DNA from 3 places in the Eubacterium limosum genome. Region 2 is predicted to be linked to each of the others. Evidence: riboswitches for the same ligand, from Rfam matches in the RefSeq annotation. Region 2 holds a riboswitch; each other region holds the start of a gene.
What was found. A riboswitch is a leader RNA that binds a small molecule or an ion and turns the genes downstream of it on or off. The one in region 2 is predicted to bind cobalamin.
Positions count from the first base shown of each region.

Region 1 (4,985 bases), 1.6 Mb from region 2:
CTAGAAAAGAGAGCGCTGCCAGCTCAAGCATCATGGTGCCCACGTCCAGTGCCGCGGTCACGATCATTGTCGGAATAATGTTTGGCACCACATAACCGCCCAGAATATGGCCAGTCCTCGCCCCTGTGACCACCGCCGCAGAGATATACGTGCTGTTTTTGATCTTGAGCACCAGGCTCCGGCTGAGCCTGGCGTATTTTGTCCAGCTCACCACAGCCAGGGCAATGACCGTGTTAAACAGGCTCGGGCCCAGCATCCCGGCAATGGCAATGGCTAAAACCATGCCCGGGAAGGCGATCATCATATCCGAAAGCCGCATGATCACCGCGTCCGCCGCGCCGCCGAAATAACCGGCGATCATACCGAGAAGGGTCCCGGCCGCAAAGACAATGACCACCAGCGTCACCGTCATTTCCAGAGACGCCCGTGTCCCGTAGATAATTCTGGACAGCTCGCAGCGGCCCAGCTGGTCTGTTCCGCAGGGGTACTCGGCTGACGGTGCCCGGAGGGCGTTCTGCATCACAGCCTCATAGGGGTCATGGGGCGCGATCCACGGCGCAAACACTGCGGTCAGCACAATGGCCGCTGCCAGAATGCCGCAGATGGCAAAAAGCCTGTTCTGCCTGAAAAAAGCCTTCATCTACGCCTTCACCACCTTTCTTTTAGCCTCGCGGTGCCGCTCCCGCAGTCTGGGGTCCAGATAGCCGTAGGAGAAATCCACCAGCAGGTTAATGACCATGTAAATCAGAGCAATCCAGATTACATAGCCCTGAACCAGAGGGTAATCCCGAGTGGCAATGGCGTTGACTGCCATCTTGCCCAGGCCGGGCCAGGAAAAAATAATCTCCACCACCGCTGTGCCGCCGAGCAGCGAGCCCAACGACAGGCCCAGCAGCGTGACCAGGGGCAGCATGGCGTTTGGCAGCACCTCCCGCCACAGGATGGCCGACTCCTTAAGGCCCCGGGCCCGGGCGCCGGCCACGTAGTCCTGCCGGAGCTCCTCCAGCACCGCGGTGCGCACCTGCCTTGTATATTTGGCCGACATGGCAATGGCCAGTGTGACTGCCGGCAGCACCAGCTTCATAAAGCCTGTGCCCGAGGTGGCAATGGGAAACCAGTTCAGTTTAAGGCCAAACACGTACAGCAGCACCAGACCGATCCAGAACCCCGGGAAGGACACACCGGCAAAGGAAAGCCCCCGCACCAGGTAATCCGGAAATTTATTCTGATAAACCGCTGCCAGAATTCCAAGGGGGATGGAGATCACAAGCATGAGGATCAGCGACGCGGCCGCCAGCTCCAGGGTCGGGCCAAGGCAGTCGAGCAGCACCGCGCTCACCGGAGCCTTTGAAGAATAGGATGTTCCCATATCCCCGGTCACAAACCCCTTAAGCCAATTTCCATACTGCACCAGAAATGGATCATTAAGGCCCATCTGCTCCCGGGTTTCTGCCAGCAGCTCCTCAGACGGCACCGTGCCGCCCTCCACCAGCATCAGCTCCGCCGGGTCGCCGGGCGATAAATAGGTCAGGCAAAAGGTCAGAAAGCTGATGCCAAAAAGCACCAGTACGATTTGCAGCAAACGGTTAACAAGCTGTTTCGTGTTCAAGAAAAAAATCCTCCTCTGTCAAAATGGCAATACGGGTAAAAAACCGAAACGGAGAATGAAAGGAAAAGGACATGAAAATAAAGCCCTCCTATCTACCGTAAGAATACTTAAAACAAAAATACAAGCAGGTCTCCTGACTTAAGTTCTTTGTATGTCCACGCCTTCCCAAGGCTGCGCCTCAGTGACATTTTGCGGACAACTCCCTATTACAGTGACGGGATCGTACCGGATTCGCACCGGTTTCTCTTTTAATCCCCGATCGGGAACTTGTATCTGGCATGATTAAATTTTTTAAACAAAGATTTCACTGTGGTAAACTGTGAAATTGCTTAAATTATACTGGACTTTTACGCACTTGTCCAGTCTTTTTTAAAAATTTCAGCAATAATTTTAAACGCATACCCCCACCCGGTATGTTTTTTACTTTTATTTTTTTCTGCTTGACATTGGTTTTCATCATGCCTTATACTCAAGGCAATCGGCTTAAATCAAATCATTTCAAAAACGAAAGGAGTCCGCAATGGAAAAAAACCTGTCAATCGGTACACTGGCCGCCGCCCCCGGCGAGAAGGTCCAGGGCATGCTGCCCATCCCCCATACCGAAATTGAGGTGCCCGTCACCCTGATCAACGGCGCGGGCGGCGGAAAAACCGTCCTCGTCACCAGCGGCATCCACAGCTGCGAATACGTCGGCATCGAGGCCGCCATCCAGCTGGCCGGCGAGCTGGACCCCGCGAGCCTGAGTGGAAGCCTTATTCTCATACACCCCGTCAATGTCCCGGGCTTTGAGTCCCGCTACCCCACGCTCATTCCCCAGGACAATAAAAACCTCAACCGCGTTTTTCCCGGCACCCGGGAAGGAACCCTGGCCGACCGCGTCGCCCATTTTTTTGAGTACAGCCTCTATTCCCAGATTGATTTCTACATCGACCTGCACTGCGGCGAAATTTTTGAAGACCTGACCCCCTACGTGTATTACGTGGGCGCAGCGGACAACGCTGTGTCCGAGGCCGCGCGCCAGGCCGCCCTTCACGTCGATGTGCCCTATATGGTCAAATCCACTGCCACCACCGGAGCCTACAATTACGCCGGCGTGCTCGGCATTCCCAGCATTTTGCTGGAACGCGGCTGCGCAGGCCGTTTTACCCAGGCAGAGGTGGACGCGGATAAAAAAGATGTCCTTAATATCCTGAAACACCTGGGTCTGCTGCAGGGCGCCCCCGAGCTGCGTCACCGCCCGGTCGACCTGACCGACCTGGTCTACCTCATGCCCGCACGCCATGGCCTCTGGTATCCTGAGGTGAAAGCCGGCGACCTTATCGCCAGAGGTCAGCGCCTCGGCGTGGTCAAGGATTATTTCGGCCATGTTCTCGACACCTACTGCGCCGAATACGACGGCGTTGTCCTGTACCAGTCCGCCACCCTCTGGACCGATGATTTTTGCGAGCTCATCACCTACGGTAAATTTGCGGAAACAGCAGGAATGGTGCGTTAATTTTTGTTTTACCCCTTGACAAACCGCCTCAGGACAGTTAATATTAACATATGAACAATGATTCATATGTTTTATTCATCATATTTTAATCTAACTTTCCGAGGAGGCCATCATGGCAACAAAAACTTATATACTCGAGCACCTGGGGTGCGCCAACTGCGCTTCAAAAATCGAGCGCAAAATCGCGTCCCTGCCCGGTGTCAGCGAGGCCAACATCGTCTACGCGACCAAACAGCTCCGCCTCACTGCCGAAGATCCAGACGGGCTTTTGCCGGAAATGCAGAAAATCGCGGTTTCCTACGAGCCCGATATTCTCATTACCGAGCGGAAGCGCCGTTCCCTGAAAAAAGCACCCGCGGCCGCCGGGCATGCTCCTCACGATCACGCGGAACACCGTCACAGCGCAGACTGCGGCTGCGGCCATGACCATCATGATCACGGGGAACACCACCACAACGCAGATTGCGGCTGCGGGCACGACCATCATGATCACGCGAAACACTCTCACAGCGCAGATTGCGGCTGCGGCCATGACCATCATGATCACGCGGAACACCGCCACGACGCAGATTGCGGCTGCGGGCACGATCATCATGATCACGCGGAACACTTTCACAGCGCAGATTGCGGCTGCGGCCATGACCATCATGATCACTATGCGCATTATCACGTTCCCGGCCATCCGGCGGACTGCCAATGCGAGCTCTGCCGCCACGGCGAGGAATACTGCCATATCTGCGGCGAGAGCTTGGCCAACTGCACCTGCAAAATGCCGGACGCGGACGTGGAAAAATCTGTTTTCATTCTTGAGAATCTGGGCTGTGCCAACTGCGCGGCCAAGATGGAGCACAAAATCAAAGAGCTGCCTGGCGTCGAGTATGCCACCATCACCTACGCCACTAAGCAGCTGCGCCTGTCTGCGGACAACGCCGCAGCCCTGCTGCCAGACATTCAGCAGATCTGCGCCGCCATCGAGCCAGACGTCAGGGTCATTCCCCGCAAAAAGACAGTGGGTAAAGGCGCCACAAAGGTTTATACCCTTGAAAACCTGGGCTGCGCCAACTGCGCAGCCAAAATGGAGGCCAAAATCAACGCCCTGGACGGTGTCTCCAGCGCCACCATCACCTATGCCACCAAGCAGCTGAAGGTTACTGGGAAAGACCCGGACAGCCTGCTCCCCCAGTTCCGTGACATCTGCCAGTCCATTGAATCGGACGTGCAGGTTATCCCTAAGGAAACCGGTCCCAAAGCCGCGATTCCAAAGGCTCCGGCCGCTGCCGGGAAAGCTGTCAAGAAAAAAATGTCGGCGGAGACCAAAACCCTTATCGGTATTATCATCGGCGCGGCGCTGTTTGTCATCGGTGAGATCATGGAGCGTACCCTGCCGCCGGTTTACAATATTCCGGTTTTCGTGCTGGCCTACATCGTTCTCGGCGGCCGTATTGTCCTCACAGCGGCCAAAAACCTGATGAAAGGCCAGATTTTTGACGAAAACTTCCTGATGAGTGTGGCCACACTGGCGGCCTTCGCCATTCAGGACTACCCGGAAGCCGTAGGCGTCATGCTGTTCTACCGTGTCGGCGAATACTTTGAAGATCGCGCGGTTGAAAAGAGCCGTAATCAGATCATGGATGCGGTGGACATGCGTCCCGAAGTCGTCAACCTGCTGGTCGGCGACGAGGTGCGGGTCATCGACGCAGGGGACGCGGCCATCGGCGACATCCTGCTGGTACGCCCCGGCGACCGTATTCCCCTGGACGGCGTCATTGTCGAGGGCGAGAGCCGGATCGACACCTCCCCAGTGACCGGCGAGCCGGTCCCGGTCAAGGCCGGCTACGGCGACGAGGTAGTCTCAGGCTGTGTCAACACCTCCGGCCTCTT
Region 1 is NZ_CP019962.1:485,705-490,689, forward strand. It holds gene nikC (nickel transporter permease) at 1-640, opposite strand, end outside; gene nikB (nickel ABC transporter permease) at 641-1,609, opposite strand; cobalamin riboswitch at 1,716-1,895, opposite strand; gene B2M23_RS21650 (hypothetical protein) at 1,944-2,069, opposite strand; gene B2M23_RS02225 (M14 family metallopeptidase) at 2,130-3,104, shown strand; gene B2M23_RS02230 (heavy metal translocating P-type ATPase) at 3,217-4,985, shown strand, end outside.
Region 1: another riboswitch for cobalamin. It lies ahead of nikB (nickel ABC transporter permease); the one in region 2 lies ahead of B2M23_RS09700 (ABC transporter substrate-binding protein).

Region 2 (4,985 bases):
ATCACAAGAGAGTGGTCTTTTATTTGATTAGTTGGATTTTTGATCCATCCATTTTTCCAACACTTCAAGCAGACGATCCATTTCGATGGGTTTTGCCACATGGTCATTCATACCGACACTTCTTGCTTTTGCGGCGTCTGAAGTGAATGCATTGGCTGTCAATGCAATAATTGGAATGGTCTTTGCATCCTTACGTTTTAAATGACGGATTGCCAGGGTCGCTTCATAACCGTTCATAACCGGCATTTGAATGTCCATTAATATGGCACTGTAATCCTCCGGCGCTGACTTCTCAAAAGTCTCCACTGCTTCCTCCCCATTGGTAACAGCATTAACCTCTATACCGTACATTTTAAGCAGCTCCACAGCAATCTCACGATTAATCTCATTGTCCTCTGCCAGAAGTACTTTCTTCCCATAAATTTCATCTGTAAAAACCGTATCTTTTTCATGGTTTTTGCGTCTGCCGCCATCTCCAGATTCAGACGGTCCAGCCAATGTGTCATGGTAAGTTTCATCCTTCACACACACTTCAAAGGGAACAGACACAGTAAATATACTTCCCTTTCCCTTAACGCTTTCCACACTGACCGTACCATTCATCATGCGGACTATATTTTCTGTAATCGCCATTCCAAGGCCAGTCCCCTGCATCTTACTGATCTGGTGATCCTCAGCCCGAGCAAAAGGATCAAATACCTGGGGTAAAAACCCTTCAGATATCCCAATGCCGTTATCAGTACAGACAAACTCATACTGGCTTTTTTTAGGATTTGGTGAGTATTGTTCACTGATTTTCAGTGATATCTTCCCACCTTCGGGCGTATACTTGATGGCATTGGAAAGGAGATTCATCAAAACCTGCCGCAAGCGGTCGCCATCTGCAATGATATTTTCATGCTTAACATTTTCAAGGCTGATCTCAAAATGCTGTTTTTTTTCATTAACCAGAGGCCGGCACATATCTGCTACTATATCGGTAAGTCCTTGTAAATTAATGGGCTCTAATGTCATGTTAACTTTGCCACTTTCAATTTTTGACATATCCAGTACTTCATTAATCAGGCTGAGCAGATGCTGGCTCGATGAACTGATTTTATTCAGGCAGTCTCGGATCTTGTCTGGAGCATCAAGATTCGCCTGCGCAATTTCCGTCATCCCCATAACCGCATTCATTGGCGTCCGGATGTCATGAGACATAGCTGAAAGAAAATTAGTCTTTGCCGCATTGGCCACCCTTGCTGTCTGATAGGCTTCATTCAATACCCTGCGCTGTATCTCCTGTTCCTCCCGTTCCTTTGTAATGTCAATGCCAACACTGTAAAAGGACTCAATGCCATCCCAACTTTCTTCGCCGCTGACATAACTGTAGGTCATTGTAAGAATTTTAATTTTCCCATCATGGGTTATAACCCGCCCTTCAACAGCCGTAGACATACCGCTTTCTTTCGAATTGTTCATGATTCTGGCCGCACGCCCAATATCATCTGGATGTACATAATTGCACGGGAGTGCATCTCATCTTCAAACTGCTCCTTCGTATAGCCGATCAATTCCAAAAAATTACCGCCATACCATAAGACGGTTCGCATATCTCGGGCGTCTACCCGGGCGAACCCTCCTGGAATAGTTCTCAGAATGGCTTCCCGCTCCCGTTCTTTTTTCTCGAGCTTATACTCTGTACTAAAATTATCATGAGATAGCTCGAGACGGCATCTGCGCCCCTCCCAATCAACAATCCGATCCTTGAGCATAAATTTACGCCCTAAAGACGGATTATAAAAATCCCATTCATAAAATTCATCTTCCGTCAGATAGGCATTAGTACAAAATGGACAGGGACTGGTCCTGCACTGTATAACCTCGTAACATTTACGTCCAATCACTTTCTCATTCGGAGCCCCAAGTGTCTCATAGGAAGTCTTATTAATATACAACAGCTCATAAGTCTCCATATCCGCAATATATGCATTGCCGGCATATTCATCCAGCATCCATCTAAAATACCCGGCTTTTTTCTCTAACAACCGATTTTCTTCCATTATTCGGTGATACTCATCAGGTGATAACAACACTTCAGCACTTGTAGCTTCTTCAGTTTTCTGATCCTTCATAAGTTTTCCTCTCCCTTTTCCTTGTACATCTATACTATCGAAATCAGCGTTTTACGCTGCACTATTTTACAAACGCATGATCATATTATATCATATTTTCAAGATAAGACCCAGAGAGGCAATAATTTTATTCACAAAGCCGCACTGCGTTGACACACGTTCTAAAACGTGCTAAAATTAAAATAACTAAATAAATATTCAATTTCAAGGTGCTTATACACGTAAGAGAATAGGGAAACCGGTGAAAATCCGGTACGAACCCATCACTGTAAGCAGAGACAACGCCCATCAGGCCACTGAAAATATTCGGGAAGGCGGGCCGCGGAGGATCTGTAAGTCAGGAGACCTGCCTTGAAAGCTGTTTTGCCTGGGGTATCGCGTAAAAACAGTACCGTTGATCACTGGTTAAATGGGAACCGGTCAGCAAATGCTGACCGGTTCTTTTTTAATACTTTTCATTAATTTAAAAGGAGACAAAGAGATGAAAAAATCACTAAAAACCAACCTTTTGAGCCTGACACTTTCCTTACTCCTGGCAGCTTCCCTGCTTGGCGGCTGTACCCAAAGCAGCACAGACAACGCCTCAAAGACAAACAGCAGCAGCACCGGTTTCCCGGTAACCGTAACAAACTACGACGGTACTGAGCTGACTATCAGTCAAAAGCCCGAACGCATTGCTTCTCTGACCCTGGGTATGGATGAAATGTTATTGGAAATGGCGGATGAAAGCCGCGTTGTTGGCCTCTCCGGCAAAAATGCTGACAATGAGGCTGTGTCCAACGTTGCAGACAAAGCCTCTAAATTCCCAAAAATCGAAAACAACATCGAAACTCTTTTAGCTGCCAAACCCGATCTGGTCATTGGCTCAAGCTGGATCAAAGATGAATTTTTGCAGCAGCTCAAGGATAACAACATCCCCTACTATGGCTATAAAACACCTGTTACTGTTGAAGAACAGGAAGCTATTATCCTGGACCTCTCCAAGGTGCTCGGCGAGAGCGATAAAGGCCAGTCCATTGTAGATGACATGAACAAACGCATGGATGAAGTTATCCGCAAATCTGAAACGTCAAAGGATAAAGATGTAAAGGTCATGGCCTACAACATGCATGGCAGTACCAATGCCAACAATACCATTTTTAACGACATTGTTCAAAAAATAGGGGCTGTCAATGTTTCTGCCGATGCTGGACTGGACGGCGTTGCCAAAATTTCCAAGGAAAAAATCATTGAGCTGAACCCACAGGTACTGATCCTTATGGCCTGGGAACAGGACGATCTTCAGGAATTCCAAGCCTTCGCCGATTCTCTGAAAACTGACGAAAGCTTAAAAAATGTAGATGCCATCAAAAATGGTCGCGTGTATACTGCCTCCAATCGCTATATGACTTCAGTCTCGCACCATATCATCGAGGGCATTGAATTCATGGGAGCGTCCGTATATCCTGATGTTTTCTAAAAGCAGAAAGACCTTATATGGACTTCTCATCCTTTTCCTCACAACAGCTTTTATCCTTTCCGTTGCCCTCGGCGCTGTCAGGGTCCCCATTGGAGAATCTATCCGGATTCTCATCAATGGCATAACACAGCATTCCTTTTTTGAAGTGGATAAAAGTTATGAAAGCATCATTTTCAGCGTTCGCCTTCCCCGGGTTATCATCGCAATCCTGGTGGGGGCTGCGCTGGCCATCTCCGGAACAGCCATTCAGAGCCTGTTCCGGAATCCTATGGCCGATCCTGGCGTTATCGGAATATCCAGCGGCGCAAGCTTCGGCGCCATTGTCGTCATCGCTTTGGGACTCAGCTCTGTCAGCCTTTATTTTACACCGATTTTTGCTTCTCTCGGAGCCCTTTTAATCGCCTATGTAATCTATCGACTTTCCTGCCGGGATCGGAGTGTATCCATGCTGACGATGATTCTGTCCGGCATGGCGGTCAGCACCTTTATTCGTGGAATGATCGCCTTTATCCTGACAGGACTAAACAATGACCAAATGAAAGATTACATGTTCTGGTCTGTTGGCAGCCTGGCGGACAGGCGTTGGGAACATGTTTTTTTAATCATTGTTCCTATTCTTCTCGGCATGATCCTCTTATGCCTGCGCGCTTCGGATTTGAACATCCTGTTGCTGGGCGATGAGGAAGCCCATTCTGTCGGTCTGAATCCTGGAAAAAGCCGAAAAATTATTTTGTTTTTATCCGCTCTTACCACAGCCATGGCTGTTTCAGTCAGCGGAAGCATCAGCTTTGTAGGACTTATTGTCCCTCATATGATGCGTTTACTGGTAGGCGCAGATAACCGGGTTCTGCTTCCTGTCAGCGCCTTTGCTGGCGCCATTTTCCTATTACTCAGTGATTTACTGGCCCGACTCATCTTTGCGCCTTCCGAAATCAGCGTCGGAGTCGTTACTTCCATATTAGGTGCTCCGTATTTTCTGTATTTGCTGAATAAAAGCCGAAAGGATGGAATCGCACTGTGAATTTATCATTATCCGTCAAGGACCTGTGCTTCAGCATTGGTCAACGTGAAATTCTGCACGATATTAATCTGGATTTTTTCAGCGGCGAATTTGTAGGGCTTATCGGCCCTAATGGTTCAGGAAAAAGCACCTTTCTCAAATGCCTTAATGGGATCAATACCTTTGAAGGACAGGTGCTGGTAAACGGCCAGTCTCTACATACCTTTGAAAGCAAGGCACTGGCCCGTGAAATCTCCCTGATGAATCAGGAAACCAGCATTACTTTTCCCTTCAGCTGCCGCGATGTGGTGTTAATGGGGCGATATCCTTACAGTAAAACTGCGCTGACAACACCGGAAAAGGATGCTGCAGCCGCGGACCAGTACATGAAAAAGATCGGGATCAACCATCT
Region 2 is NZ_CP019962.1:2,095,846-2,100,830, reverse strand. It holds gene B2M23_RS09705 (hybrid sensor histidine kinase/response regulator) at 28-1,461, opposite strand; gene B2M23_RS21750 (hypothetical protein) at 1,458-2,114, opposite strand; cobalamin riboswitch at 2,305-2,482, shown strand; gene B2M23_RS09700 (ABC transporter substrate-binding protein) at 2,596-3,573, shown strand; gene B2M23_RS09695 (FecCD family ABC transporter permease) at 3,563-4,594, shown strand; gene B2M23_RS09690 (ABC transporter ATP-binding protein) at 4,591-4,985, shown strand, end outside.

Region 3 (4,985 bases), 1.3 Mb from region 2:
CATAAAAAACTGTTTTAAATACTGGTGTCCTCTTCGGCCAATGATACAATAGTCCCGTCTTACATAACGGTTTCCGCTAAGTGCGGGAAAGGGTAAAGGAACCCTGACCGCTGCACCTTCAGGAAGATACTGAAAATACAGCGGATCTCCGATGACATAGTCCACTTCTTTATCCAAAGGCCACCCAAAAGAATAAGTCTCAGCTATGGTGCATTCAACATTAAATTCATTTCTCAGAACTACGCTTACCTGGCGGTTCAGCTCATGGCTGCCGATCATCACTGCGTTTCTTACCGGCTGCTCTAAAGGCGCCGGATCCTCGGTAATGCCCTGAAACGCGGTGTCTCCGGTGATGCTTTCCAGGTACTGGTAAGCTGTCCGAACGCCGCTCACGCTGACAGGCATCTGATAAAACCATGGCGTGCCATACTGCTTTTCCATCCATTTTGCCAGCTCAAGGCCTGCTTCTGAGATGACCCAGTTGGCCTTTGCTTTTGGCGCGTCTTTAAAGTCCGAGAGCGTTCCGCCGCCCAGCCAGTAAACAGCATAGCCCAATCGCTCCAGATCGTGCGCGATCGTCTCAAATTGCCGCTGGTTTCCAAAAAGAAAGGGCGTATATCCCACAAGATTAATGCGCTTTTCGGTGTATTCACAGCGCCGCATCTCCTGTCTTGAAACGGAGGACAGTGCTTGCCGGGTGCCGTCTAGGGCATCTTGAAACCCATCGGTCTGTATGAATATTTTTTTCTTCAGCGCTGGGAAAGAACTGTCGTCAAGACCTGTCATGGCAGTCAGCGGTGTGCCGGCAATGAATGCCGATTGCCTCTTTTCTTCCCGCATGACAGCCCCGATGCCCTTCTCAATGCTCTCAGCCGCACCCAATGTCACCTGAAGGTCATTCATCTTTGAATACCAGAAGGTCTTCCCGCTGAAATTGTCAATGGATTTGGGGCAGGAGGCACAGCCTGAGCCTGTTACCAGGCAGGTACAGAGCGCACGGTCCTTTTCAAAAGCCGTCATCGCACCGGTGTAATCTGCTGCCAGGGGCGGCAGTGGACAAAGGCGCGCATCCTTTCCAACCCAGTGGTTTTCCCGAGCCGTCTCAAAGCTCCGGAGTATTTCTTCAAGCCGCTCCACAGGCTTCCTCTTTCGTTTTTCCATGGGGCCTCGCCTGAAAACAGCGACCGGCACATGATGAGGGTTATCCGCTTCTGATATCAGGGCTTCAAAATCCGTCTGTGTGAGCAGATCTGGACAGGAGACATAGAGCACCACCCCTTTTGTCCCACTGGTCATGACAAGCTCCTCGATCATCCCACGAACCCTGGGTGCATAACTGCCAAGTGTGTACTCCAGTCTGGAAACAGGGCAGAGCCTCAGACGGCTGAGCGCTTCCTTCTCCATCGCTCTGAAATAAAGAATTCGGAGACAGGCCGGCGGCCCCACTGCCAGAACACGCACACCCTCGGTCTGGAAAAGAAGTCTGGACAGCGTTTCATCTCCCATGCCTGGCTGCGCCTTCTCAACAGCTGCTGCGCCCATGACGGTCCTCCTTCTCAAGCTGATAGAGAGTCTCACCCAGGTTATCCATATCCGCGTCGGCAAGCGGCTTCGGGCATATCCCCCCTGTCTGGCTGGCTATGGCTTTGGCCAATGTCATAAAGCTTTTTTGCAGCGCCTCTCCCTCTCGCTGTTCAAAAACAGTTGTCCTCCGATAGTCCGCAAGACGAAGCGTGTCACTTTGGCAGACAGAAGCCGTAATCGGGCTGCCTGTCTTGCCGCCAAAGCACTCAACAACCTGGTGATCCGTACCGGGACGTGCCCGGTTGTGGATCAGTCCTCCAAACAACGGCTGTGTCCCGGCAGAGTACCGGACAATGCTCTTCATGATATTATTGGCGGCGTAAAGCGACATCAGCTCAGAGGAGGTGACAATATATACCTGATCCACACACTTTTTTCTCATAGGCATTGAAAACCCACCGCAGACCACATCGCCCAGGACATCATAGGTGATTAAATCCCAGCCCGCTTCAAATATCCCAAGCTTTTCCAATGTCTCCAGAGTAGTGGCGATCCCCATTCCCGCACAGCCAATACCTGCCTCCGGCCCTCCGGCCTCTACACACGCCACACCCGTCTCACTCATAAACAGGATATCCTGAGCTGTCAGCTGTTCCCCCTTCTCATTCAGCCTTTGAATGACTGTGGGAATCCGCTTTTTCATCAGACACCGCGTTGAATCAGACTTAGGATCACAGCCTATGTGCAGCACCCTTTTTCCCATTTTGGCGAAGGCGGCGGATACATTGGCCGCAATGGTCGACTTGCCAATGCCACCCTTTCCATAAAACGCAATTCTCTTACTGCTTTTTTCCATAATTTCTCCCATTAAAAAAACTCTTCTGACCGATTCATCAGAAGAGTTCCTCAACACAAGCAACACCCTCTCCCAATGATCCGTTAGGTTAGGTATAAACAAGAAATGTTGAAGTATCCTGACTTGGGTTCATTGCCAGCTGTAACAACTTCCCAGAGATTGCTCTCCAGTGTTGATAAAACTTACAGCGGCTCCCCCTTACAGTGGCGGCACCGTACCGGATTCTCACCGGTTTTCATGCAACAAGTCTCCTATGTAATTTTGCTATATTATATCACGATATCTGATAATTCACAACCACTGCAATTAACTCAATTTTTGATTGCCAGCTATCGTATTTTTTGATAGTATAATTAAAACAGAGGAAAGGAATCGTATCAATATGATCTCTATGCAGAATATGAAATACATTGTCGAGATCGCAAAGCACCACTCGATCTCCGCTGCCGCCAAGTCGCTTTTTGTCTCACAGTCAACGCTCTCCACCGCGGTTCGTGAGGTAGAGCAGCAGCTCGGCATCTCAATTTTTAAACGAAACAACCGTGGCATTGAGCTCACCTTTGAGGGACAGGACTTCTTAAACCACGCCAAGGATATTGTTGAGCAAAGCGAGTATCTTGAAAGGCGGTACAAGCATCGGAAAACAGTGCCCATGCGTTTTTCCGTCTCCACTCAGCGGCTTCCCTTCTCGGTCATGTCTTTTATACAGATTATCGAGGATCTTGAGCTCAGGCATTATGACATTGCCATCCGCGAGTGCCCGACCCATGAGGTCATACACGATGTGGCGTCCAGGCGCAGTGAGCTTGGCATCCTGTGTATCAACGAGCATTATCTCAACACCATGCAAAAGCTCCTTGATTCCAGCAATTTGAGCTTTTATGAGCTGGGACAGCTCACCACCTATGTTTTCCTGCGGAAAAAACACCCCTTGAGCGGCAATACATCCCTGACGCTGGATATGCTCAGGGAGTACCCTTTTGTGACTTACGACCAGGGGGAGGACAGCATGATGCATTTCTCGGAGGAGATCCTGTTCAATGAAATCTGGGATAAAAATATCCATGTGATTGACCGCTGCTCCAAAATTGCCCTGGTCCGCGGCACAAACTGTTTCAGTATCGGTCCGGACCTGACCAACAGCGACGCTGACCGTATGCATTCCAACATGAGCGAAGTAAGGGCTATCCGTCTTTTGGATAATGACCAGCGGCTCCACGCCGGATATATTCTCAGAAACGAGCACAGCTTAAGCGCGATCGGCGAAAAATACATAAAAGTCCTGACTGAAAAAATAAAAGCCTTTGAGAAATGGGACTGAAAAAGCATAATAAAAAGCCGTATCCACAGGAATACGGCTTTTGTAACCTTCTGCCAGGCGATTTTTTATGAAACACGGCGGGCAATAACGGCTAAGCGGCCGTCATTGAGTCCGACATTAAAGATACAGGTGGACAGCGTGAGGATCTCGTCACCCGGCTGTACACTCACATTGCTTGCGACAATGCTCTGATTCTTTATGTTTTGATAGTAGCTCAGAAAGCTCTCGTCGTCGGCAAATTCCAGCTGTCTGTAATCATAATCCTGCTCAACCACCAGCACGGCAAAAATTTCCCACACGCCGTCACCGCCCAGCTCCGGCGGTCTTCTGTACACAATTTTATTGTGCTCTGTGATAAAATTGGGATCTTTATAGTAATAAAGCAGATCGTCAAACATAACGTGCACACCGCTGCGCATGGTGCTGTGCCCATAAATCAGAGAATTCTGGCTTTTAGGCTGCCATTTATAATTCATATCTAAAAAGGGCACGCCTCTTTCATCCGACTCTCCGTTAAATGAGGTGTACAGATATTTATCATTATCGGTTGTCTGTACCACAGGGGTATCAATATTTGTCCCCTCAATGCTCAGCCAGCCAACGGTTTCGGGGTTCACCTCACGCAGTGCCGCCCAGTCAATGCTGTTATCTTCACGGTTTGTAACCTGCATTTTAAGGATCGGCGTATTGTTGGGGAAAAACTCTTTATAGAGCATCCATCCTGCCGCCCCCAGAAGGGAGAGAATGATCAGAATGATGACGATGTCTCCAACAATGCGCACCGCGCTTCTTTTTTTCTTCACTTTCTTTTTTGTCATATTTATATTCTATAGCCTTCGAGCCTGCTGTCCTTACGCATCCATATTTTAGTCCATTCAGATTTTTAAAACCCAAAGGCTTTCCACCTCCTTTTATGGTTATTCATTATATCAAATCTTTCTAAATTGATAAAGACTTAAATGATAACAAAAAGGATTTTATGCCTGTCTTAAAAAAGAATAAAGCTAAAATACGTCAGAGTTTCGGAGCCGTGGGTATAGCGCAGACCGGTTTTAATCACAATGTCCATTACGATGATCCCATACCCCTCCACCGAGGGAAAGAGCTTATCCGGATACCGGCAGGGCTCATCAGGGTAAGTACACCTGTCACAGACCAGACATCCCTCTGTCGATAAAACGAGACTGTCCGGACGATGTGTCCGAAACTGCTGAGCGACTCTGTCGGTGACTGTCTCATGCCTGACGCGGGCTTCATGCCAGCCTCTCACATTATATCGCCCCT
Region 3 is NZ_CP019962.1:3,390,172-3,395,156, reverse strand. It holds gene B2M23_RS15895 (nitrogenase component 1) at 1-1,542, opposite strand, end outside; gene B2M23_RS15890 (nucleotide-binding protein) at 1,523-2,380, opposite strand; cobalamin riboswitch at 2,474-2,639, opposite strand; gene B2M23_RS15885 (LysR family transcriptional regulator) at 2,763-3,701, shown strand; gene B2M23_RS15880 (class B sortase) at 3,767-4,519, opposite strand; gene B2M23_RS15875 (DUF2284 domain-containing protein) at 4,690-4,985, opposite strand, start outside.
Region 3: another riboswitch for cobalamin. It lies ahead of B2M23_RS15890 (nucleotide-binding protein); the one in region 2 lies ahead of B2M23_RS09700 (ABC transporter substrate-binding protein).